One region of the Nonomuraea sp. WAC 01424 genome, then DNA from elsewhere that is predicted to be linked to it. Evidence: riboswitches for the same ligand, from Rfam matches in the RefSeq annotation. Region 1 holds a riboswitch; the other holds the start of a gene.
The links. A riboswitch is a leader RNA that binds a small molecule or an ion and turns the genes downstream of it on or off. The one in region 1 is predicted to bind glycine.
Positions count from the first base shown of each region.

Region 1 (11,910 bases):
CGGAGGCGGTGGCATGAGTTCCCAGGCGGCACGCTCGCACATGAGCATCGGGGAGGTGCTCGCCCTGCTGCAGGGCGAGTTCCCCGACGTCACCGTCTCCAAGATCCGTTTCTTGGAGGGCGAGGGGCTGATCGAGCCGGAGCGCAGCCCCTCCGGCTACCGCAAGTTCACCCACCTGCACGTCGAGCAACTGCGCTTCATCCTGACCGAGCAGCGTGACCACTACCTGCCGCTGCGGGTGATCAAGGACAGGATGGCCGAGAGCTTCGGCCTCCCGCGCGCGGTGCAGCAGGCGCAGGAGATCCGGTTCAGCCGGGCCGAGCCGCTGGAGGCCGCCGGCATCGACGAGGAGACCCTCGCCGAGCTGGAGGACTACGGCCTGCTGGCCCCCGTGGCCAGGCGCTACGACGAGGAGGCGCTCAAGGTCGCGCGCAGCGTCGGCGCCCTGCGCCGCTTCGGCCTGCACGCCCGCCACCTGCGCGCGGTCAAGGCCGCGGCCGAGCGTGAGTGCGGGCTGGTCGAGCAGGCCGTCGCGCCCATCCTCAAGCGGCGTGCCCCCGGCGCCATCGGCGAGGCCGACGAGGCTGCGAGGGAGTTGTCGACGCTCCTGCTCGACCTGCACGCCTCGCTCGTACGCATCGGCGTGAGGTCTGTGCTCGGCCGCTGAGGGCAGCACAGAGCTGGAAGGCCGGGGCACATTCCAGGCCTGACGGGTGTTACGTTGAAATGCACAAGCGTGTCAGCAGAAGCGACCCAGTCAACAGCTGTGCCGGGCGACCGGCCGGCCGAATACGGAGCAGCCCGTGTTGCAGATGGAGGTCGTGGGCGTTCGAGTAGAAATGCCCACAAATCAGCCGATCGTCTTGCTCAAGGAGGCACACGGGGAACGGTTCCTTCCGATCTGGATCGGCATGACGGAGGCGACCGCCATCGCCCTGGCCCAGGCCCGGCCGCCGCCGCCCAGGCCGCTCACCCACGACCTGTTCAGGGACGTGCTGAGCGCGCTCGGTGTCGGGCTGCGCGCGGTCAACATCGTGGCTCTGCGTGACGGCATCTTCTTCGCCGACCTGGTGTTCTCCAACGGTGTGGAGGTCAGCGCCAGGCCGTCCGACTCGATTGCCCTCGCCCTGCGCACCGGCGCCCGCATCTTCGCCAGCGAAGAGGTGGTCCAGGAGGCCGGTGTGATCATTCCTGACGACCAGGAGGACGAGGTGGAGAAGTTCAGGGAGTTCCTTGACACGATCACTCCCGAGGACTTCGGCAGGGCGGGGTAGGTATTTCAGTGCATTTACGCTTCACGACGCGCCGAGCCGGATCGTTGACTGGGCATGGTCACGGTCCTACGGTGCAAGTGAAACCCGTGGTCGCCCTTTACGAACCCCCAGATCAGGCCGCGGGATGAGAGAAAGCCGGAGGTCCGCGTGGCGGTCAGCAGCGGCGAGGGAAAGACGGCCGGCCAGGAAGATCCGGTGCGGCGTGAGAGCGCGCGGCAGCGTGCCGGAGAGCAGGGCCTGCTCTTCGACGAGCAGCCCGCGAAGCTGCCGGACGACATCGGATATCGCGGGCCGACGGCCTGCTCGGCGGCCGGCATCACCTACAGGCAGCTCGACTACTGGGCGCGCACTGGCCTGGTGGAGCCCACGATAAGAGCCGCGCACGGCTCGGGCTCGCAGCGGCTCTACAGCTTCCGCGACATCCTGGTGCTCAAGGTCGTCAAGCGGCTGCTCGACACCGGCGTGTCACTGCAGCAGATCCGCACCGCCGTGCAGCACCTGCGTGACCGCGGGGTCGCCGACCTCGCGCAGATCACGCTCATGAGCGACGGAGTCAGCGTCTACGAGTGCACCTCGGCCGACGAGGTGATAGACCTCCTCCAGGGCGGGCAGGGTGTGTTCGGCATCGCGCTCGGCCGGGTCTGGCGCGAGGTCGAGGGCTCCCTCGCGGAGCTGCCGGGGGAACGGGCGGCGGTCGAGGACAGCGTCCCGGCCGACCATCCCGCTGACGAGCTCGCCAAGCGGCGTCGCGCACGCCGCACGGGGTGAGCTGAACCGCTGAACACACCGTAGTAATCTAGGACAGAGTAAGGCTGACGACCCCGTGCGGGAGAGTCCCTGGGCCTCGGTCCTGGGGCGCCGAAGGAGCAACCCTCCCCGGAATCTCTCAGGCATCCCGTACCGCTCGGGCGAGGCAACTCTGGAAAGCAGGTGCGCCCGCCAGGCGCACCTCACCGACGGTGCAAGCCCCACGGTGGGGTGAAGCTCTCAGGTCGCGATGACGTCGCGATGACAGAGGGGGAGATCCGGCACTCGCCCGCGCCCTGGCGCCGGTCTCCAAGCCTCAGGAGGCAACCTCCATGACCGACCTGTCCGCTCCGCCGTTCTCGTCCAGGCATATCGGGCCCTCCGAGTCCGAGCAGCAGCGCATGCTCGAGGCCGTGGGTTTCGAGTCCGTCGGCGATCTGGTGGCCGTGGCCGTCCCCGAGGCCATCAGGGCCAAGGACCGGCTGCAGCTCCCGCCGGCCGCGAGTGAGACCGAGGCCATCGCCGAGCTGCGCGAGCTGGCCTCCCGCAACCGGGTGCTGACCTCGATGATCGGACTGGGCTACTACGACACCGTCACGCCCGCCGTCATCCGGCGCAACCTGCTGGAGAACCCGGGCTGGTACACCGCCTACACGCCGTACCAGCCGGAGATCTCGCAGGGCCGCCTGGAGGCGTTGCTGAACTTCCAGACGGTCGTCTCCGACCTGACCGGCCTCGACGTGGCCGGCGCCTCGCTGCTGGACGAGGCCACCGCCGCGGCCGAGGCCATGACGCTGGCCCGCCGCGCCGGCAGGTCCAAGAGCGACGTGTTCGTCGTCGACGCCGACACGCTGCCCCAGACCAAGGCCGTACTGGCCACCCGCGCCGAGCCGCTCGGCATCACGCTGGTCGAGCACGACCTCGACGGCGAGCTGCCCGACTGCTTCGGCGTGCTCGTGCAGTACCCGGGCGCCTCGGGCCGCCTGCGCGACTTCCGCGGCGTGGCCGCCAGGGCGCACGAGGCGGGCGCGCTCGTCGTGGCCGCCGCCGACCTGCTGGCCCTCACGCTCGTGGCCGCCCCGGGCGAGCTGGGCGCCGACATCGCCATCGGCTCCTCCCAGCGCTTCGGCGTCTCCTTCGGCTTCGGCGGCCCGCACGCGGCCTACATGTCCGTACGTGAGGGCCTGCAGCGGCAGATGCCCGGCCGCCTGGTCGGCGTGTCGGTCGACGTGGACGGCGACCCCGCCTACCGGCTGGCCCTGCAGACCCGCGAGCAGCACATCCGCCGCGAGAAGGCCACCAGCAACATCTGCACCGCCCAGGTCCTGCTGGCCGTGATCGCCGGCATGTACGCCGTCTACCACGGCCCCGAGGGCCTGCGCCGCATCGCGCTGCGGGTGCACCGGCACGCCGTCGCGCTGGCCGCCGGGCTGCGCGAGGCCGGGCTGGAGGTCGTGCACGGCGAGTTCTTCGACACCGTGCTCGTCCGCGTGCCCGGCCGGGCCGCCGACGTGGTGGCCGCCGCCGCCGAGCGGGGCGTCAACCTGTGGCAGGCCGGCGACGACCACGTCTCGATCGCCTGCGACGAGAAGACCGGCGCCGCCGAGCTGGCCAAGGTATGGGCCGCCTTCGGCGTCGAGCGCGAGGCGGTGGAGCTGTCGGCCGACGCGCTGCCGGACGGGCTGCTGCGCGAGTCGGACTACCTGACCCACCCGGTCTTCCACAGTCACCGCTCCGAGACCGCGATGCTGCGCTACCTGCGCCGCCTCCAGGACAAGGACATCGCGCTCGACCGTTCGATGATCCCGCTGGGCTCCTGCACGATGAAGCTCAACGCGACCACCGAGATGGAGCCGATCACCTGGCCGGAGTTCGCCGGCGTCCACCCGTACGCGCCCGAGGCCCAGACCGAGGGCTACCGGGAGCTGATCGGCACCCTGGAGGGCTGGCTGGCCGAGGTGACCGGCTACGACGCGGTCTCCATCCAGCCGAACGCGGGCTCCCAGGGCGAGTTCGCCGGCCTGCTGGCCATCCGCGCCTACCACCAGGCCAACGGCGACACCGGCCGCGACGTGTGCCTGATCCCGTCCTCGGCCCACGGCACGAACGCGGCCAGCGCCGTCATGGCGGGCATGCGGGTCGTGGTCGTGGCCTGCGACACCGACGGGAACATCGACCTGGCCGACCTCGACGCCAAGATCGCCAAGCATCGCGAGCGGCTGGCGGCGATCATGGTGACGTACCCGTCCACGCACGGCGTGTACGAGGAGTCGATCACCGAGGTCTGCGCCAAGGTGCACGAGGCCGGCGGCCAGGTGTACGTCGACGGCGCCAACCTCAACGCCCTGGTGGGCCTGGCCAAGCCGGGCGAGTTCGGCGCCGACGTGTCCCACCTCAACCTGCACAAGACGTTCTGCATCCCGCACGGCGGCGGCGGCCCCGGCGTCGGCCCGGTCGCGGTGCGCGGCCACCTGGCGGCCTACCTGCCCGGCCACCCGCTGCGCGACGGCAGCGCGGTCGGCCCGGTCTCGGCCGCCCCGTACGGATCGGCCGGCATCCTGCCGATCTCGTGGGCGTACGTGCGGATGATGGGCGCCGAGGGGCTCACCGCGGCCACCGAGCAGGCCATCCTGTCGGCCAACTACCTGGCCAGGCGGCTGGCCCCGCACTTCCCGGTGCTCTACACCGGGCGCGGCGGCCTGGTGGCCCACGAGTGCATCGTGGACCTGCGGCAGATCACCAAGGAGACCGGCGTCACCGTCGACGACGTGGCCAAGCGCCTGATCGACTACGGCTTCCACGCCCCGACCATGTCGTTCCCGGTGGCCGGGACGCTGATGATCGAGCCGACCGAGAGCGAGGACCTCGACGAGCTCGACCGGTTCGTGGACGCCATGATCGCCATCCGCGGCGAGATCGCCAAGGTGGCCTCCGGCGACTACGACAAGACCGACAACCCGCTGCGCAACGCCCCGCACACCGCCGAGTCGGTCACCGCCGACGAGTGGGCGCACCCGTACTCGCGGACCGAGGCGGCCTACCCGCTGAGCTCGCTGCGCGAGGGCAAGTACTGGGTGCCGGTGCGCCGGATCGACCAGGCCTACGGCGACCGTAACCTGGTGTGCTCCTGCCCGCCGCTGGAGGCGTACGAGGACTGAGTCTCAAGCGGGCCCCCTGCCGGGGGCCCGCTTCGGGCATGGGCCAGTCCTACACCGTCAAGTGAGCAGACATGATCGCGACGAGCCGTTAGGCTCGGTGCGATCCGTCGCCAGAAGGAGCTCTCTTGACGTCCTCAGAGCTGGAGACGCCGCCCCTCGACACCGCCCGCCGCCTGGCCGAGGGCGGCGACCTCGAGGGTGCGGCGGCGATACTGACCGAGCTCGTCGCCGACCCCGGCAACCCCGACCGGGCCCAGGCGGCCGTGGGGCTGGCCGTGGTGCTCGACGAGCGCGGCGACACCGACGCCGCCCGCGCCGCGGCCCGTACGGCGCTGGCCACCGGCCATCCCGAGTACGCCGCCCAGGCCGCCTGCCACCTGGCCCAGGGCTTCGAGCGCGAGGGCCGCGACGACCAGGCCAGGGCCGCCTGGCAGGCCGTGCTCGGCATGGGCACGGCCGCCTACCTCCCGCTGGCCCACCTCGCGCTGGCCCGGCTGGCCGGCGGCGCGGCGGAGGCGGAGAAGGAGCTGCGCGCCGCCATGGAGAGCGGCGAGCGGGCGGGCGACGCCCAGGCCGGCGCGCACGCGGCGCGGCAGCTCGCCGAGATGCTGCTGGAGCACGGCGATCCGGGCGAGGCGGCCGAGCTGCTGCTGGACGCGCTGGAGTTCGCCCCGGCGGGGGAGCTGCCGGGGCTGCGGGTGCTGCTCGGCATCGCCCACCTGGAGCTGGCCTGCGCGGAGTTCGCCGAGGCCGTCGAGAGCGGGGCCGACCCCCAGACGGGGGCGCTGGCCATCGAGCTGCTGGCCCGTACGCTGCCGCTGCGCGGGCGCACCGAGGACGCCGGTCAGGTGTGGACGTACGGCCTGGAACACGAGGACGAGATCCTGGCCGCCGAGGTCCGGCTGCGTTTCCACCGCGACGCCTGAGCGCGCGGCAGAAAGCAGAGGCGCGGGCTCAGGCGCGGCGCATGATGGCCACGGCGGCGGCCACGTTGATGGCGACGATCGCCAGCCACGTGATCGTCAGGCCCACCAGGCCCGCGTTGCTCGCCGCGATGGCGGTCAGCGGGATGCCGAGGCCCATCGAGCCCAGCGCGACGGGGATCATCGCCGCGCCGCCGTTGTGCTGGTTGGGCCTGGCCGGCGCGACGCCGTGGCCGTTCAGCTCGGCCTGTACGCGGGCGGCGATGGCGGCGTCGAGCCGTTCCACGAAGGAGTCGACGAGCGCGGCCTCGTAGTCGGGGCCGAGGTCGCGGCGGGCGTCGAGGGTGGCCTGCAGGTCATCCCGGATGGGGCGCATGTCTGGCATAAAGGTCATCATCCCTGGTCTTCGGCGCGCCGTCATCCGACCTGGGAGCTAGGGGCGGATCCTCCCCAGGTACGGTGCTGCCATGGAGATCATGACTCCGCGAGGGCCCGCGCTGGTGCAGGTGGACGAGGTGGCCGAGCCCCGGCTGCTGCTGGTGCTGACCCACGGGTCGGCCGGGGGAGTGGACGCCCCCGACCTGCTGGCCGTCCGCGACGCCGCGCTCGGGGCCGGGGCGGTCGTGGCCAGGGTGTCCCAGGCGTTCCGGGTGGCGGGGGCGCGGGCGCCGGGCTCGGCGGTCAAGCAGGACGAGGCCTGGGAGATCGTGCTGGGCGAGCTGCGTGCCAGGTGGCCGGACCTGCCGCTGGTACAGGGCGGGCGGAGCAACGGAGCCCGGGTGGCCTGCCGTACGGCCTCGGCCGTGGGCGCCGCGGCGGTGGTCGCGCTGGCCTTCCCGCTGCACCCGCCGGGCAAGCCGGAGCGTTCCAGGGCCGAGGAGCTGCGCGGGGCCGGGGTCGACGTGCTGGTGGTGAACGGGGACCGGGATCCGTTCGGAGTGCCGGATCCGGCGGACTGCGCCCGGCTGGTGGTGCTGCCGGGAGAGGGCCACGACCTGAAGCGGGACCCCGCCCGGGTGGGCGAGGTCGTGGCCCGGTGGATCGGCGAACTGGCCGCCGTCAGGCGGCGCCGACCAGGGGGTCGGGCCGGTGCGGCGCGATGACGGTGCCGCTGGGCAGGAGCTCCCCGGTGTCCTCGAACAGGACGACGCCGTTGCAGAGAAGGCTCCACCCCTGCTCGGGGTGGCATGCGAGGGTGCGTGCTGCCTCGCGGTCCGGCGCCTCGGCAGACGGACAGGCCGGGTCGTGCGGGCACATCGGCGTGCCTCCGATATCTCGTGGGTGCTCCCGGGAGAGGGACGGGAGCGGCTCGGGTTTGTTGTTCTGGCAAGTGTGCGGCGTGTGTCACACGGTCCGACATAGCCCGTTCGGACTGTTACAGGAGGATCCCCCGATCGTGTGACCTTCGACACAGAGTGCCTTATGCAGGATAACGGGCCAAGCGTGACACGCGCACTACGTTTGCAACCCCTTAAGCAAAGCGTCGAGCCCTCTTTCGAAGTCCACATCGGCTCTTTCGTCACGCCTGACCCATTCATCAACTTCTGGGTCAGCCCATCCGGATTGCTGGACCTCGACCGCCACGCTGCCGAACACGAACGCCCGCAGCGCCCGTACGGCCTCAGGGGCGTCGCGCAGGCCCCCGTCGGCCAATTGCTCGGTCTGCTCGCTGATGGCCACCGCGGTGGCGCCCTTGGGCGGCTTGGTCAGGGCCAGCGCCAGCACGCCGGGATGCTCGCGCAGCAGCTCCCGGCCCGCCCGGCACCACGCCCTGGCCGTCTCCTGCCAGGTGGCCGCCTGCTCCACGTGCACGGACGTGACGTGCTCGGCCAGCGCGTCCATCAGCGCCTCCTTGCCCCGGGGCAGGTGGTGGTAGATGGCCATGGCCTCCACCTCCAGCGCGTCGCCCAGCCGGCGCATGGTGAGCCGGCGCAGGCCCTGGCTGTCGGCGATGTGGAGTGCGGCCTCGATGATGCGCTCGCGGGAGAGTGGGACGGGAGGTCGCTTTGCGGGCATGGTGATCATCTTACTGGGCGGCCCCGTCCGCCGCCCGGACTTCGGAGGCGGTGTCAGAAGGTGGTCACGGACGGCGTACCCTTGTCGGTTGAACAGCAAAGACTGCGTGAAGGGCAGGGTCGATGGCGTTTTTCCGTCCGCGGGTGAGCCGGGAGGCCGAGGTTCGCTACCACGCGGACCAGGAGATCTCCAAGAGCTTCCCGCAGCTGCTTGAGAAGGCCAGGCAGGCCGAGGAGACCGTGCGCGACCTGCGCGCCGCCGCGGCCGACGAGATCGAGCTGCTGGCCGCGGGCCGGGTGTTCGACGTCGCGCTGACCGAGGCGCTGCGGGCGGCCGAGGCGGGTCAGCGGGCCACGTTCGGCGTGCGCGCCTACGACGACCGCATCGCGCGCCGCAAGGCCAAGGCCACCCCCCGCGGGGCCATGTGGACGGCCGAGGTCGACCGGCTGCGCACGCTGCGCGAGGAGAACCGCATGTGGGGCATCCCGCGCATCCCCCGCCCGGTGCCCGCCACCGCCTGACCTCCGGCGACGGAAGAGCCCCGGCACCTGTGGTGTGCCGGGGCTCTTCGTGCGTGCCGGGATCTCCGGCGGCCGGTCAGCTGGCCCAGTCGAGCAGCGGACGGGTGTTGCTCGGGTGGCGCAGCTTCGACAGCGACTCCTTCTCGAGCTGGCGGATGCGCTCGCGGGTCAGGCCGAGGTGCTTGCCGATCTCGTCCAGGGTGTGCGGCTTGCCGTCCACCAGGCCGAAGCGCAGGGCCATGATCTTCGCCTCGCGCGGCGAGAGGTTGTCGAGCACGCCGCGCAGCTGGTCACCCAGCAGCTGGCGGTCGACGATCTCCGACGCCTCGGGCGAGTCGACGTCCTCGATGAGGTCGCCGATCGTGGTCTCGCCGTCCTCGCCGATCGTCGCGTTGAGCGAGATCGGCTGGCGGCTGGTGCGCAGCAGCTCCTCGATCTGGTCGGGGGTCTTGTCGAGCTCGACGGCCAGCTCCTCGGGCGTGGGCTCGCGGCCCAGCCTCTGGTGCATGTCACGCTCGACCCGCGACAGCTTGGAGAGCATCTCCAGCACGTGCACGGGCAGCCGGATCGTACGGGCGGAGTCGGCGAAGCCACGCTGGATGGCCTGCCGGATCCACCACATGGCGTAGGTGGAGAACTTGAAGCCCTTGGTGTAGTCGAACTTCTCCACGGCCCTGATCAGGCCCAGGTTGCCCTCCTGGACGACGTCCAGCAGCGACATGCCGCGGTCGGTGTACTTCTTGGCCACCGAGACGACCAGCCGCAGGTTGGCCTCCAGCATGTGGTCCTTGGCCTGACGGCCGTCCTCGACCACCAGGTTCAGGTCGTCGCGCACGGCCGACGGCGCGTCGGGGTCGGACTCCAGCTTGTACTCGGCGTACAGGCCGGCCTCGATCCGGCGGGCCAGCTCGACCTCCTGGGCGGCGGTGAGCAGCGTACGGCGACCGATCGACTTCAGGTACGTGTGCACCGAGTCGCCCATGACGGACTGGGTGTCGTCCAGGTCGTTGGCCTCGTTCTCGATCTCGACGTCCTCGGCGGTGAGCTCGATGTCGTCGGGGGCCACGTCCTCCTCGTGCTCCGGCTTGCCGTCCGCCGGGTTTTTTGCCTCGGCGGCCTTGCGGCCGGTAGCCTTTGCCCCGGAAGCCTTCCTCGGCTTCGGAGCGCTCGCGGTCTTCTGGGTGGTCTTCCTGGCGGCGGTCTTGGCCAGTGACGGCTCGTTCTCGGCGGCCAGGCTCACGCCGGCCTCCGAAAGCTCGCGCAGGATCGTGCGGCCTTCAGACGGGCTGATGCCGGCCTGGGCGAACGCGTCACGCAGCTCCGCCAGAGAAAGGTGACCCTGGGCTCGCCCTCGTTCAATGAGCTGGTCGAGAGTCGCGGGTGGGGTCGCCACGGCGGTTCTGGGCATGAGGACACCTCCTCCGTACGGAGTCGAAGCGATCAGGCAGGTTGTGGTGGGGCGGTGTTCACTCCGCACGGCACACCAGTATCAATAACGCCATCCGCCGTTATTTGTTCCCGGACGGATGAAAAAGGGGCGGAACGCCCAGAGGGCGCGCCACCCTGGGAAGGCGGGAATCTACTCCGCCACCTCGAAGTTTCCGGTCGCCTCGGGCATGGGCATCGGTTCGGCCTCCTCCATGCGCTTGTCGGTCCAGTAGTCGACGACCGCGCCCGGATCGGGGTTGACCTCCTTGGAGACCACGATGCCGTCGGTGTTGTCGGGCGCGGGGACCTGGACGCCGGTGGGCGGGGCCTGCTCGACCACGGCCCTGGTCTCCCTCGCGACCGCGTCGAGCTTGCCCGCCGAGGCGGCCGCCGCGACCGAGGCGCCACCGACGACGATCACGCCGACGACGCCCGCGGATGCCCACATCTTGCGGGTCTGGTTCATGAAGGCTCCCTTCCTTCTTCCGGTATGACGCAGCCGCACCCCGTCAGGTTCCTGTCCGCAGCCGTACGAGATCGGTCTTGCCGTTGGGCAGCAGTGGGAGGCCGGGGAGCAGGCGCAGGCCGCGGGGGGCGGCGTGGGCGGGCAGCCGGTCGCGGCAGTGGGCGCGCAACTCGGCCAGCGTGGGCGGCGCGGCCGGGTCGGCGGGCACCACGAACGCCGTCACCGCCTCGCCCCACTCCGGGTCCGGCAGGCCGGCCACGGCCACGTCCTTGACCTGGGGATGGGCGCCGAGAACCGCGGTCACGGCACCGGCCACGACCTTCTCGCCGCCGGTGTTGATGACGTCGTCGGCCCGGCCGAGCACGCGCAGGCGGCCGCCGGTCAGCTCGCCGAGGTCGGCGGTGACGAACCAGTCGCCGTCGAAGGCGGCCGGCTCGCCGAAGCGGTAGCCGGAGAACAACACGGGCCCGGCGATCCTGATCAGGTCGTCCTCGCCGATTTTGAGATCTACATTGTAAAGGGGCTGGCCGTCGTACACGCAGCCGCCGCTGGTCTCGCTCATCCCGTACGTGGTGAACACCCGAGCGCCGAGCTCCTCGGCCCGCTCGACCAGGCCCGCGCGCGGCGCCGCGCCGCCGAGCAGGATCGTGCGGAACACCGACAGGTCGGCCTCCATCTCGACCAGCCGGTGGAGCTGCGTCGGCACCAGGGACACGTGATGGGCCCCCGACGACAACACGGCCCGCGCGTCGAAGGAGGGGTGGATGACCGGCTCGCTGCCCGACAACAGTGCGCGGACCAGCACCTGAAGACCGGAGACGTGGGAGACGGGCAGGCAGCACAACCACCGGTCGCCGTCACCGGCCCCTATCCGGCCCAGCGAGGCCGCCGCCGAGGCGCGCAGCGCGGACGCCGACAACATCACGCCCTTGGGGACGCCGGTGCTGCCGCTGGTGGCGATCACGACCGCCACGTCGCCGGGGACGCCGGCGCCGCCGGCCAGCGGCTCGCCGTCGGCGTGGGTAGGGCGGAGGGTCTCCAGGACCCGGTGTTCGTGGCCCGGCTGAAGAGGCAGGACGGCGGGGCCGTCACCCGAGAGCGCGTCGCGGATCGCGGTGAAAAGGGCGGGTCCCGGAGGCTGCACAATGGCATGCAGCGGACGGTCCGGATGCGACGGGTTCCTCCACATGCTCGTAAGGTTAATGGCGACAGGTCGGACACAGGTGCAGGGTAGGGTCGTGACGCGTTCTCCCGTGGTCTTCCGGATTCCGATGCGGACGCGGTTCCGAGGACAGACCGTCAGGGAAGGCGTGCTGCTGCACGGCCCGGCGGGCTGGGGGGAGTTCTCCCCGTTCCCCGAGTACGGTCCGCGCGAGT
Region 1 covers NZ_QHHZ01000009.1:131,419-143,328, reverse strand. The annotation lists gene DMB42_RS25035 (MerR family transcriptional regulator) at 14-667, shown strand; gene DMB42_RS25030 (bifunctional nuclease family protein) at 804-1,274, shown strand; gene DMB42_RS25025 (MerR family transcriptional regulator) at 1,422-2,042, shown strand; glycine riboswitch at 2,091-2,187, shown strand; gene gcvP (aminomethyl-transferring glycine dehydrogenase) at 2,354-5,179, shown strand; gene DMB42_RS25015 (hypothetical protein) at 5,305-6,105, shown strand; gene DMB42_RS25010 (hypothetical protein) at 6,134-6,487, opposite strand; gene DMB42_RS25005 (alpha/beta family hydrolase) at 6,570-7,205, shown strand; gene DMB42_RS54345 (DUF5999 family protein) at 7,162-7,359, opposite strand; gene DMB42_RS24995 (TetR/AcrR family transcriptional regulator C-terminal domain-containing protein) at 7,558-8,118, opposite strand; gene DMB42_RS24990 (hypothetical protein) at 8,241-8,639, shown strand; gene DMB42_RS24985 (RNA polymerase sigma factor) at 8,716-10,047, opposite strand; gene DMB42_RS24980 (hypothetical protein) at 10,219-10,533, opposite strand; gene DMB42_RS24975 (AMP-binding protein) at 10,577-11,722, opposite strand; gene DMB42_RS24970 (o-succinylbenzoate synthase) at 11,805-11,910, shown strand, end outside.

Region 2 (11,910 bases), on a different contig from region 1:
GAGGCGGGCGACGGGGTGGCGCTCTTCGAGGCGCTGACGGCGGCCTGCTGAGACCGTTACTGGAAAGCTTCTTTACCTTTTCTGCGCCCAAAAATCGCACGAAAGGCCAGTTCAGGCGGCCATACCACGGTGTTATAGGAAACTTGTTGGGTACCGGCTCCCGCCATCCCGGTGTCACCCTGTGTTCATCCCCAGCCGGCCGGGGCTCTTCCACTCCACACCCCCCTGAGGAGCCAGAGAGTGAACCCCAAACTCAGGTTGGGGGCTGCCGCAATGCTCGCGCTAGCCCTGACCACCAGCTCGCTGGTGGGCGCCACGAGCGCCACAGCCCAAGCGTCGCAGGTGGCCGATCCTCCCAGCCCCGACGACCGCAGGAACGCGATCGCGACCGCACACAGCGCGATCCTGGCCGACTCGGCGGCACTGCTGGCCTCCGAGCAGGACACGTTCACGCTGACGTCGACTGTCGGAGGCGTCCGCGGCCTGCAGTACCTGACCTACGCCCGTACGTACGCGGGCCTGCCCGTATACGGCGGTGACGTGGTCGTCGCCACGGACGCCTCCGGCGCGGTGGTCGACAACGTCGCCACCGGCCAGCGCACCAAGATCGGGATCAGCACCAAGGCGAAGGTGACCGCGGCCGCCGCGGGAGTGACGGCCAGGGCCAAGGTGGCCCGGGTCGAGACCGTCGCCACGCCGGTGCTGTCCGTCCACGCCGCCACGACCACGCCGCGGCTGGCCTGGGAGGTCCTGGTCACCGGCGCCACCGCGACCGGTCACGAGACCAAGCTCCACGTCTACGTGGACGCCCTCACCGGCAAGGTCATCGATTCCTGGGACGAGGTGCGCGACGGCACCGGCAACAGCTACTACGTCGGCACCGTCACCATCGACACCAGCCCCTCGTACACGATGCGCGACCCCCGCAGGAGCGGCGTCGCGTGCGGTGGCCAGAACGGCTCGCCGTACACGAAGACCACCGACACCTGGGGCAACGGCTCGGGCACGAACCTGGAGACCGCCTGCGTCGACGCGCTCTACGCCGCGCAGCGGGAATGGGACATGCTGAGCGCCTGGCTCGGCCGCAGCGGCATCAACGGCCAGGGCGGCGGTTACCCGGCCCGCGTCGGCCTGGCCGACGTCAATGCCTACTGGAACGGCCAGTACGGCTCCTTCGGCCACAACTCCGCCAACTCCCAGCAGCTCACGTCGATGGACGTCGTCGGCCACGAGTTCGGCCACGGCATCTTCCAGTTCACCAGCGGCGGCTCGGGCAGCGGCAACGAGGCCGGCGGCATGAACGAGTCCACCGGCGACATCTTCGGCGCGCTCACCGAGGCGTACGCCAACAACCCCAACGACCCGCCGGACTACCTGGTCGGCGAAGAGGTCAACCTCTCCGGGGCCGGGCCGATCCGCAACATGTACAACCCGGGGGCCCTGAGCCACCCCAACTGCTACAGCACCGCCATCCCGAACACCGAGGTGCACGCGGCGGCCGGCCCGCAGAACCACTGGTTCTACCTCGTGGCCGAGGGCACCAACCCCTCGGGCAAGCCCGCGAGCACCCGCTGCGACAACGGCGCCGCGATCACCGGCATCGGCATCCGCAAGGCCGGTGAGGTCTTCATGTCCGCGCTGAACTCGAAGACGCAGCCGTGGACGCACGCCAAGGCCAGGGTCGCGACCCTCCAGGCGGCCAAGACCCTGTACCCGGGCAGCTGCACCGAGTTCAACGTGGTCAAGAACGCCTGGGACGGCGTCAGCGTACGGGCCCAGTCCGGCGAGCCGACCTGCACCCAGGGCAGCAACGACTTCTCGGTCACCCTGAACCCCGCCTCCGGCAGCGTCACACCGGGCCAGAGCACCACGACCACGGTCAGCACCACCGTGACCGGCGGTTCGGCGCAGTCGATCACCCTGCGGACCGGCACCCTGCCGGCCGGCGTGACCGCCTCGTTCAGCCCGGCCACGATCACCGCGGGGCAGAGCTCCACGCTGACGATCAACACCTCGGCGAGCAGCCCGCAGGGCAGCAACCCGATCTCGATCACGGCCGACGGCGCCGACGTCGACCGGCAGGCCACCTACAACCTCCAGATCGGGCAGAGCTCGCCGAACGACTACGCGTTCGCCGTGACCCCGTCGTCGGCCTCGGTCCAGGCCGGTCAGTCGGCCAGCGCCACGGTCAACACGCAGGTCACCGCCGGCCAGGCGCAGAGCATCGCCCTGTCGGCGAGCAACGTGCCCTCGGGCGTGACGGTCAGCTTCAACCCGTCCACGATCACCGCCGGGCAGTCGTCCACGGTGACGTTCGCGACCACGAGCGGCGTGACGCCGAGCACGTACACGATCAGCCTGAACGCCGACGGGGCGAGCGCCGACCACTCGACCTCGTTCAGCCTGACGGTGGGCGGCGGCCAGGGCACCACGTGGCAGACCTACACGGCCTACACGGCCGGGCAGACCGTCACGTACCAGGGCACCAGCTACCGATGCCTGCAGTCTCACACGAGCCTGCCGGGCTGGGAGCCGCCCAACGTGCCCGCCCTCTGGCAGCCGGTCTGACCAGCACGACCTGGGCGGCCACGCCGGGGTGGCCGCCCAACCCCCTTGGAGCCCCCTTGAGGAGCCACAGAACGTGAACGCCATGCTCAGGCTGGGCGCCGCGGCCACCGCCGCGTTAGCCCTGACCCTCACCACGCCGGCCGGACCGGCCGGCGCAGCCGCCGACCCCGCGCCCGACATCCCCGTCTCGAACGTGACGGCGCATCTGAGCCAGTTGCAGTCCATCGCCACGAGCAACGGCGGCAACCGCGCCTCGGGCAGGCCGGGCTTCACCGCCTCGATCAACTACATCAAGGGCAAGCTCGACGCCGCCGGGTTCACCACCCGGGTGCAGAGCTTCAGCGGCGGCAGCAACCTGATCGCCGACTGGCCGGGCGGCCCGGCGAACCAGACCGTGATGCTCGGCGCCCACCTCGACAGCGTCGCGGCCGGCCCCGGCATCAACGACAACGGCTCCGGCTCGGCCGCGCTCCTGGAGAACGCCCTCACCCTCGCCGCCCGCAAGCCCACCCTCACCAAGCACGTACGGTTCGGCTGGTGGGGCGCCGAAGAAGCGGGCATGGTCGGTTCCAGGTACTACGTGCAGAACGGCGGCGCCGGCGGCGTCGAGGTGTACCTGAACTTCGACATGATCGCCTCGACCAACGCCGGCTACTTCGTCTACGACGACGACGCGACCCTTCAGCGGACCTTCAGCGACTACTTCGCCACCATCGGCCTTCAGACCGAGGGTGACAGGGAGGGCGACGGCCGCAGCGACCACGCCTCGTTCAAGAGCGCGGGCGTACGGGTCGGCGGCCTGGCCACGGGGGCCGGGGCGGTCAAGAGCTCGGCACAGGCCGCCAAGTGGGGCGGCACGGCCGGGGCCGCCTTCGACCGTTGTTATCACAGCGCGTGCGACAGCTACCCGGGCGCCATCAACACCACGGCGCTGGACCGGAACAGCGACGCCATCGCGTACGCCATATGGAAGCTCGCCGTGGGCGGCACGCCCGCGGAGAACGACTACTCGATCTCGGTGACCCCGTCCTCGGCGTCGGTCCAGGCCGGCCAGTCGGCTACCGCGGCGGTCAGTACCCAGGTCACGTCCGGCCAGGCGCAGAGCATCGCGCTCTCCGCCGGAAACGTGCCGAGCGGGGTCACCGTCTCCTTCAACCCGTCCACGATCCAGGCGGGGCAATCGTCCACCGTCACGGTCGCCACCACCAGCGGCGCCGCGGCGGGGACGTACACCATAGGGCTCAACGGCGACGGGGCGACGGCGGACCACTCCGCCTCCTTCACCCTGACCGTCGGAGGGGACGGCCAGGGCACCACCTGGACCGCCTACAAGGCCTACGCGGCCGGTGACGTCGTCACCTACCAGGGGTCCAGCTACCGCTGCCTCCAGGCGCACACCAGCCTGCCCGGCTGGGAACCGCCCAACGTGCCCGCCCTCTGGGGCCGGGCCTGATCTCACCGCGCGCCGGTCCCGACCGGCCCGCGTACTGGCTGCCGCGTGCGAGCTGACCTGCCATGACCGGCTCGCGCGCGGCCACCAACGCGGCCGCGGCCCCGCCTCTCCGGGGCCGCGGCCGCTTTTCGCTGCGTGCGGTGTACGGGATCGAAGCGCGACAACACCCCCATGTCGGCACTAGGCTGACGGACATCACCGGCGAAACCGTGCGGGAGAGCACCCTGACAGCCGGTCAGGGTCCCTGAAGGAGCAAGCCCTCCCCGCGAACCTCTCAAGGCAAAGGACCGCGCGGCAGCCCTGTAAGGCGTTCTTACGGGGAGGTGACCTCTGGAAAGCAGGCCCGAGCGGCCTCGCCGAAGGTGAAAGTCCGGCAAAACTCGGGCGAAGCTCTCAGGCATCCATGACAGAGGGGGAGGATGCTGGCATCCGATCCTGTCCTGAGGTGCGACAAATGTCCCGACCTACGCCGCTACGAGACGTCCACGAGGCCCTAGGCGCCACGCTGACCGACTTCGCCGGGTGGCTCATGCCGCTCCGGTACGGCAGCGAGTCGGCGGAGCACAAAGCCGTCCGCGAGGCGGCCGGGCTGTTCGACCTCTCGCACATGGGCGAGATCTTCCTGACCGGGCCGCAGGCCGCCGAGGCGCTGGACTACGCGCTGGTCGGCCACCTGTCGGCGCTCGCGCCCGGCCGCGCCAGGTACACGATGATCGTGGACGAGCGCGGTGGCGTGCTCGACGACCTCATCGTCTACCGGCTGGCCGACGAGGAGTTCATGGTGGTCGCCAACGCCTCGAACGCCGAAAAAGTCGCGGATGAGCTGAAAAATCGTACTAAGTCGTATGACACGGTGGTCGACGACCGCTCCCAGCAGTACGCCCTGATCGCGATCCAGGGCCCGCGGGCCCAGGAGATCCTTTCCACGCTCACCGACGCCGACCTCGCCGGCCTCAAGTACTACGCGGGCCTGCCCGGCGTGGTCGACGGCCGCCAGGCGCTCATCGCCCGCACCGGCTACACCGGCGAGGACGGCTTCGAGCTGTTCGTCGCCAACCAGGACGCCGTACCGCTCTGGCACGCCCTGGAAGCGGCGGGCGAGCCGTACGGGATCAAGGCCGCGGGCCTGTCCAGCCGCGACACCCTCAGGCTGGAGGCCGGCATGCCGCTCTACGGCAACGAGCTGAGCTCGGACCTGACCCCGTTCGACGCGGGGCTGGGCAGAGTGGTGAAATTCGACAAGCCCGGTGACTTCGTCGGCAGGGCGGCGCTGGAGGCGGTCAAGGACGACCCGCCCCGCCGCCGCCCGCGCCGCCTGGTCGCCAAGGGCCGCCGGGTGCCGCGCCACGGCTACCCGGTCACCCGAGACGGCGCCGTCGTCGGCGAGGTCACCAGCGGTGCGCCCTCCCAGACCCTGGGCAAGCCCATCGCGATGGCCTACGTCGACGCCGGAGCAGACGAAGGTCTGGCCGTGGACATCCGGGGCAGCCAAGAACCTATGGACCTGGTCGAGCTGCCCTTCTACAGGAGGAACAAGTGAGCAACATCCCTGACGACCTGAACTACACCAAGGAACACGAGTGGGTGTCGGGTGTGGACGACGGCATCACCGTGACCGTCGGCATCACGGCCTTCGCCGCCGAAGCCCTTGGGGACGTCGTCTTCGTGCAGCTCCCCGAGGTCGGTGCGACCGTCGAGGCGGGCGACTCGGTCGGCGAGGTCGAGTCCACCAAGTCGGTGAGCGAGATCTACTCGCCGGTCGGCGGCGAGATCGTCGAGGTGAACCAGGCCATCGTGGACGACCCGTCGCTGGCCAACAGCGAGCCCTACGGCGACGGCTGGATGTTCCGCGTCCGCATGGAGGGCGACCCGGAGGACCTGCTGTCCGCCGAGGAGTACGCCGCACTCACCTCAGGCGAGTCCTGACCCAACCGCCGGGGCCCGGGTCGGGCCCCGGCACATCCTGAACTGAAGGGCGCCCATCAATGGCGATCAGCGTCTTCGACCTCTTCAAGATCGGCATCGGACCGTCCAGCTCCCACACCGGCGGCCCGATGGCCGCCGCGCACAAGTTCGCCCGCGGTCTGCACGACGACGGCCTGCTCCCCCGTGCGGCCCGGGTCGAAGTCATCCTGTACGGCTCGCTCGGCCTGACCGGCAAGGGCCACGGCAGCGACAAGGCGGTCCTGCTCGGCCTGTCCGGTGAGAAGCCCGAGCTGGTCGACGTCGACTCCATCGACGCCCGCCTGGCCGAGATGCGCGCCTCGGGCACGGTCAAGCTGTTCGGCAGCCACGAGATCCCGTTCGTCGTCGGCCAGGACCTCGTCTTCGAACGCAAGATCTCCCTGCCCGAGCACCCCAACGGCATGCGTTTCACCGCCTACGACGAGCAGGGCGACACCCTGCGCGAGAAGGTCTACTTCTCGGTCGGCGGCGGCTTCGTCGTGGACGAGAAGGCCACCGGCGCCGACCGCATCAAGCCCGACGACACCGTCCTGCCCTACCCGTTCGCCTCGGGCGAGGAGCTGCTCAAGCACTGCTCGAACACCGGCCTGTCGATCTCCGCCCTCATGCTGGAGAACGAGAAGGCGTTCGGCCGTACCGAGGAGGAGATCCGCTCCGGCATCCTCAACCTCTGGCGCGTGATGTCCGACTGCGTACGGCGCGGCATCACCAAGGAGGGCGTGCTGCCCGGCGGCCTGAAGGTCAAGCGCCGGGCCAACCAGCTCCACCGGCGCCTCCAGGCCGAGTCGGCCGAGAAGGACCCGCTCCAGGCGATGGACTGGGTGGCGCTGTTCGCCCTGGCCGTCAACGAGGAGAACGCCGCGGGCGGCCGCATCGTCACCGCCCCCACCAACGGCGCCGCCGGCATCATCCCGGCCGTGCTGACGTACTACACCAAGTTCGTCCCGCACGCCGACGACGAGGGCGTGGTGCGCTTCCTCCTCACGGCCGCCGCGATCGGCGTGCTGTTCAAGGAGAACGCCTCCATCTCCGGCGCCGAGGTCGGCTGCCAGGGCGAGGTGGGCTCGGCCTGCTCGATGGCCTCGGCCGGCCTCACCGAGGTCATGGGCGGCACCCCCGAGCAGGTGGAGAACGCCGCCGAGATCGGCATCGAGCACAACCTCGGGCTGACCTGCGACCCGATCGGCGGCCTGGTGCAGATCCCGTGCATCGAGCGCAACGCCGTGGCCTCCAACAAGGCCATCACGGCCGCCAGGATCGCCCTGCGCGGCGACGGCCGCCACTACGTGGCCCTGGACAAGGCCATCAAGACCATGCGCGACACCGGCCGCGACATGCTGGACAAGTACAAGGAGACCTCGCGGGGCGGCCTGGCCGTCAACGTGATCGAGTGCTGAACCACGAGGACCCCTCCTTCACGGGAGGGGTCCTCGCGGCCCTGGGTCTTCGCGGCCGGGTCTCAGTGCCGGCAGATGATCGTGGTGAAGTGACTGTTCACGCAGATCAGGCCGAACTCGGGATTCAGCGCCTGCAGCAGCAGGCCGGCCAGGTGGTCCCCGACGCAGTGGGTCTGGCCGTCGTCCCCCGTCCGGCACGGGAACAACGGGACGCCGCCGTCCGGCGCCGCCTGGGCGGCGGGCGTGGCGAGGGCGATGGTGAGGGCGGCGGCGGCGAACGCGCCGATGATGCGGTGAATGACGACCTCCCGATCGGATTCGACGACGAAGGCGCGGACTGCGCCTTCTCCCTTCGGATGACGGCTGAGCTGGGGGTGACGGCTGAGCTGGGGGTGACGGGTCAGCGGCGTTCGGCCCGTTGGCGGCGTACGTGGACGCGGACGACCGCGGGCGTCTCGTCGTCGCGTACCTCGCGGCGGACGCGGCCCACGATGTCCTGGTCCAGCTTGCTCACCACCGCGCCGACGTCGGCGTCGGACGGGCAGGTCAGGTGGACACGCAGGCCGTTGTCGGCGAACCGTACGCCGGCCCTGCCGAGCCCGTCCACGCCCTTGAGGCCGACGCACAACATGGCGGTGCCGGTGCCGTTGGCCACGCCCCGGCGGCCCCAGCCGACGCTGAGCAGCAACCAGCGCAGGGCCAGCATGGACAGGATCAGCAGCGCGAAGGCCAGCAGCCACAGCGTCCAGGGATCCTCGGCCAGCGTACGGGCGAGCTCGGCGGGCAGGACCTTGGCGTTGCGCGGCAGGTCGAAGAGCCGGCCCTGACCGCGCAGCCAGGCGTAACCGCCCGCGCCGAGCAGGGTGAGACCGACCAGTGCCAGGCCGACGCGGTTGCCCGCGTACTGCCGCATCACACGCCCTTCCTGCGCAGCCGGACGACGACCTCGCCGGTGCCGAGCGTGCCGACTCCGGCCAGCCGGTCGCCGACCGCCGTACCGACCTGCCTGAGCATGGTGCCCGAGCTCTCCGGCCCGGTCACGACGGTGACCTCGATGGTGCGCCGGCGCAGCCGTACGCGGGCCCGGTCCACCCCGCTCACCTGCTGGGCGGCCGACCGCAGGGTCCGGCGCAACCCTGCCCGGGTGATGCCGATGACGATCAGGGGGTCGGAGGTCTCGACCGGGACCGTACGGGAACGTCCCGGCACGATCGCGAGCAGCAGCATCAGCATCCCGGCCCCGGCGGTGACCAGGGCGGCGGAGGAGACCTGCGGCCACGTCCGCGCGCCGGCCAGCTCGATCGCCTCGTTCAGCGGGACCCAGCCGAGCGGCTTGCCGAGCAGCGACGTCACCACCTCGGCGGTCGTCGCGCCGAGCCCGGCGGCCAGGGCGAGGGCGACGAGGGCGCCGGGGAGCGTACGGGCCGGTCTGAGCGCCCTCCTGGCCCTGCGCAGACCGGTGTGCTGAGCGGTGATGGCTGCGGGCACCATCTGCTGAAGCGTGGTCATCACAACGACAGACGTACATGGGTCCTCAGGGCCCGCGACCGCGCCCTCGCCGCCGATTTGCCCGATCATTACGGGCGCACCAAGGAATGTGAACCTCCCTCATATTCATTCGCCCCATATGCCGTTACCCTGCTGGTATGGAAGACCGCCAGCGCTACGACCGCGCCACCGTGGCGCTTGAACCGCCCTTCGCGATCCTCGACCTGGCGGCCATGCGGGCCAACGCGGCCGACCTGGTACGCCGAGCCGCGGGCAAGCCCATCCGGGTGGCGAGCAAGTCCGTACGCAGCCGCGCGGTCCTCGAACGCATCCTCGCCATGGACGGTTTCCGCGGCATCCTGGCCTTCACCCTCCCCGAGGCCCTGTGGCTGGCCGCCGAGGGCTTCAGCGACATCCTGGTGGCCTATCCGACGGCCGACCGGCACGCGCTGGCCGAGCTGGCCGCCGACCCGCGGGCCGCCGAGCGGATCGCGATCACCGTCGACTCCCGCGAGCAGCTCGACTTCATCGAGAAGGCCGTGTCGGACGTGTACCCGCGAGCCGAGCTGCGGCTCTCCCTCGACCTGGACGCCGGTTACGTCACCCTGGGCGGGAAGTTCCGGGCCGGCGCGCTCCGCTCCCCCGTACGCGAGCCCGAGCAGGCCGCCGACCTGGCCACGGCCGTCGGCAAGCGCCCCGGCCTCCGCCTGGTGGGCCTGATGGCGTACGAGGCGCAGATCGCGGGGGTCGGCGATGACCCGCCCGGCAACGCGGCCTTCGCCCGGGTCGTCCGGATCATGCAGGCCCGGTCGGCCAGGGAGCTGATCGTCCGCCGCGGGCGCATAGTGAACGCCGTACGCCAGGTCGCCGACCTGGAGTTCGTCAACGGCGGCGGCACCGGCTCGATCGAGACGACCGTCAGGGAGAAGGCGATCACGGAGGTCGCCGCCGGCTCGGGCTTCTTCCACCCGCGGCTGTTCGACTTCTACCGGCGCTTCAGCGGGCGCCCGGCGGCCCTGTTCGCGCTGCCGGTCGTCCGCCGTCCCGGGCCGGACACGGTGACGGTACTGGGCGGCGGCTACCTCGCCTCGGGCCCGCCCGGACCGAGCCGCCTGCCGCAGCCCTACCTGCCCGCCGGCCTGCGGTACGCGCAGGACGAGGGTGCCGGCGAGGTGCAGACCCCGCTGCTCGGCCAGGCCGCCCAGGATCTACGGGTCGGGGACCGGGTGTGGTTCAGGCACGCCAAGGCGGGCGAGATGTGCGAGCGCTTCGACACCCTCCACCTCGTGGACGGCGACACCGTGGCCGAGTCGGTGCCCACGTACCGGGGCGAGGGCAGGACGTTCCTCTGACCCCGCCCCCGGCACGTGCTCAGCGCCGGCGACGCCAGCGCCGGAACAGGACGATCGCGGCGCCGACGACCAGCACCGCGCCGACGCCGATGAGCACCGGCGCCAGGTTGGGCTGCTCGTCCTCCCACACCCCTTCGGGCTTGTCGCCATAGTCGACCGGGCGGGCGGTCACCCCGAGGGCGTCCCCCACGGACGCCACAAAGTGGCCCGCCCTGCTCTTGACATCGGCGACCGTACGCTCGGCGACCCGCTTGGGGCTCACCCGGTCGGCGATGGCGTCGACCGTCTGCGCCAACTCCGCGCGCGTGCGCGCGATCCGCCGCTCCAACTCGTCTGGATCGGTGTCAGCCATGGCTCTCCTTTCGACCGTACGCGTGGTCGCGCCCGCTACGCGGTCCGTCGCGAGCTCCGTCCGTTCTGGTCGTGATCAGTCTGTCAGGTCGTCATGCCGTACGGCACGGCGGCCAGGCCGGTAGGTTTGCCGGGAGAACTCAGGAGGGCCTCATGACAGACACCAAGCTCGCGCCCGGCGACCCCGCGCCCGAGTTCACGCTACCCACCGCCGACGGCGGCACCGTCACCCTCGACGACCTCCGCGGCAAGAGGGTGATCCTCTATTTCTACCCCGCCGCGATGACGCCGGGCTGCACCAAACAGGCCTGCGACTTCCGCGACAACCTCAGCCAGTTGACGGACGAGGGTTTCGTCGTCCTCGGCGTGTCCAAGGACAAGCCCGAGAAGCTGGCCAAGTTCGTCGCCCGCGACGCCCTGACCTTCCCGCTGCTGTCCGACCCCGAGCTGACCGTCCACCAGGCGTACGGCGCCTATGGCCCGAAGAAGCTCTACGGGAAGGAGATGATCGGCGTGATCCGCTCGACGTTCGTGATCGACGCCGACGGGAAGATCGAGCAGGCGCTCTACAACGTGAAGGCCACCGGACACGTGGCCTCGCTCAAGAAGAAGCTCGGCCTGGCCTGAGCCCCGGCCCGCGGTCTCCCGGAAAGGCTGCTGCCCGGCCTCGGCCGGAGCGCTAAACTGTCCCCAGCCCGCCTCGGCGGGACCGCGGGCGTGGCGAAATGGCATACGCGGCAGGTTTAGGTCCTGTTGGTGGAGACACTGTGGGGGTTCGAGTCCCCCCGCCCGCACACGCTCCCGCGCCGGCTCGTGATCAGCCGCGCGGGGCGAAGCACAGTGAGAGCGCGCGCCGCCGGCGCGCCGACGACCAGCCCTGTCGGAGCGGTCGCGAAGGTTCTCGAAGAGCCCGGGCGGTGTCTCTGGTGGGGGCCGTGGCCGAGGTTTCCCTAGGTGAGCTGCTCGGTGTCGCGCGGTCCGGGGGTCGGGTCGCGCGGTGCTTCCTCTTCACCGCGCGACCCGGCGTCGCGATCATGATCCGCCATCACGATCTCCCTTTACTCGCCCGCGAGGGGCGCTCCCATGAACCACAATGCCGTGTCCGCCGTAAGACCCATGTAAGACCTGGGTCGTACGCGGACTTCCCCCTCTAGGCGGACAAACCCCCGGCGTGGCTTACATATCGTGAGGATGTGTTCGGCAGGGTACGGGCGTGGTCGAGGCGCCATGGCGGGCTGGTGAGCGTCCTGCGGGTCGCCCCCCTCGCCCTTTTGAGCTTGCTCCTGGCGATTCCCTACGCCTCGCTGAACCCCTCCGAGGGCAGCAGGTACCTGGG
Region 2 covers NZ_QHHZ01000002.1:167,863-179,772, forward strand. The annotation lists gene DMB42_RS06085 (gamma-glutamyl-gamma-aminobutyrate hydrolase family protein) at 1-51, shown strand, start outside; gene DMB42_RS06090 (M4 family metallopeptidase) at 274-2,568, shown strand; gene DMB42_RS06095 (M28 family peptidase) at 2,651-4,021, shown strand; glycine riboswitch at 4,224-4,321, shown strand; glycine riboswitch at 4,342-4,441, shown strand; gene gcvT (glycine cleavage system aminomethyltransferase GcvT) at 4,476-5,561, shown strand; gene gcvH (glycine cleavage system protein GcvH) at 5,558-5,947, shown strand; gene DMB42_RS06110 (L-serine ammonia-lyase) at 6,007-7,383, shown strand; gene DMB42_RS52985 (hypothetical protein) at 7,446-7,589, opposite strand; gene DMB42_RS06115 (hypothetical protein) at 7,784-8,299, opposite strand; gene DMB42_RS06120 (DUF6286 domain-containing protein) at 8,296-8,874, opposite strand; gene DMB42_RS06125 (amino acid deaminase/aldolase) at 9,030-10,223, shown strand; gene DMB42_RS06130 (DUF3618 domain-containing protein) at 10,243-10,575, opposite strand; gene bcp (thioredoxin-dependent thiol peroxidase) at 10,728-11,201, shown strand; tRNA gene DMB42_RS06140 (tRNA-Leu) at 11,286-11,368, shown strand; gene DMB42_RS06145 (sensor histidine kinase) at 11,852-11,910, shown strand, end outside.
Region 2: another riboswitch for glycine. It lies ahead of gcvT (glycine cleavage system aminomethyltransferase GcvT); the one in region 1 lies ahead of gcvP (aminomethyl-transferring glycine dehydrogenase).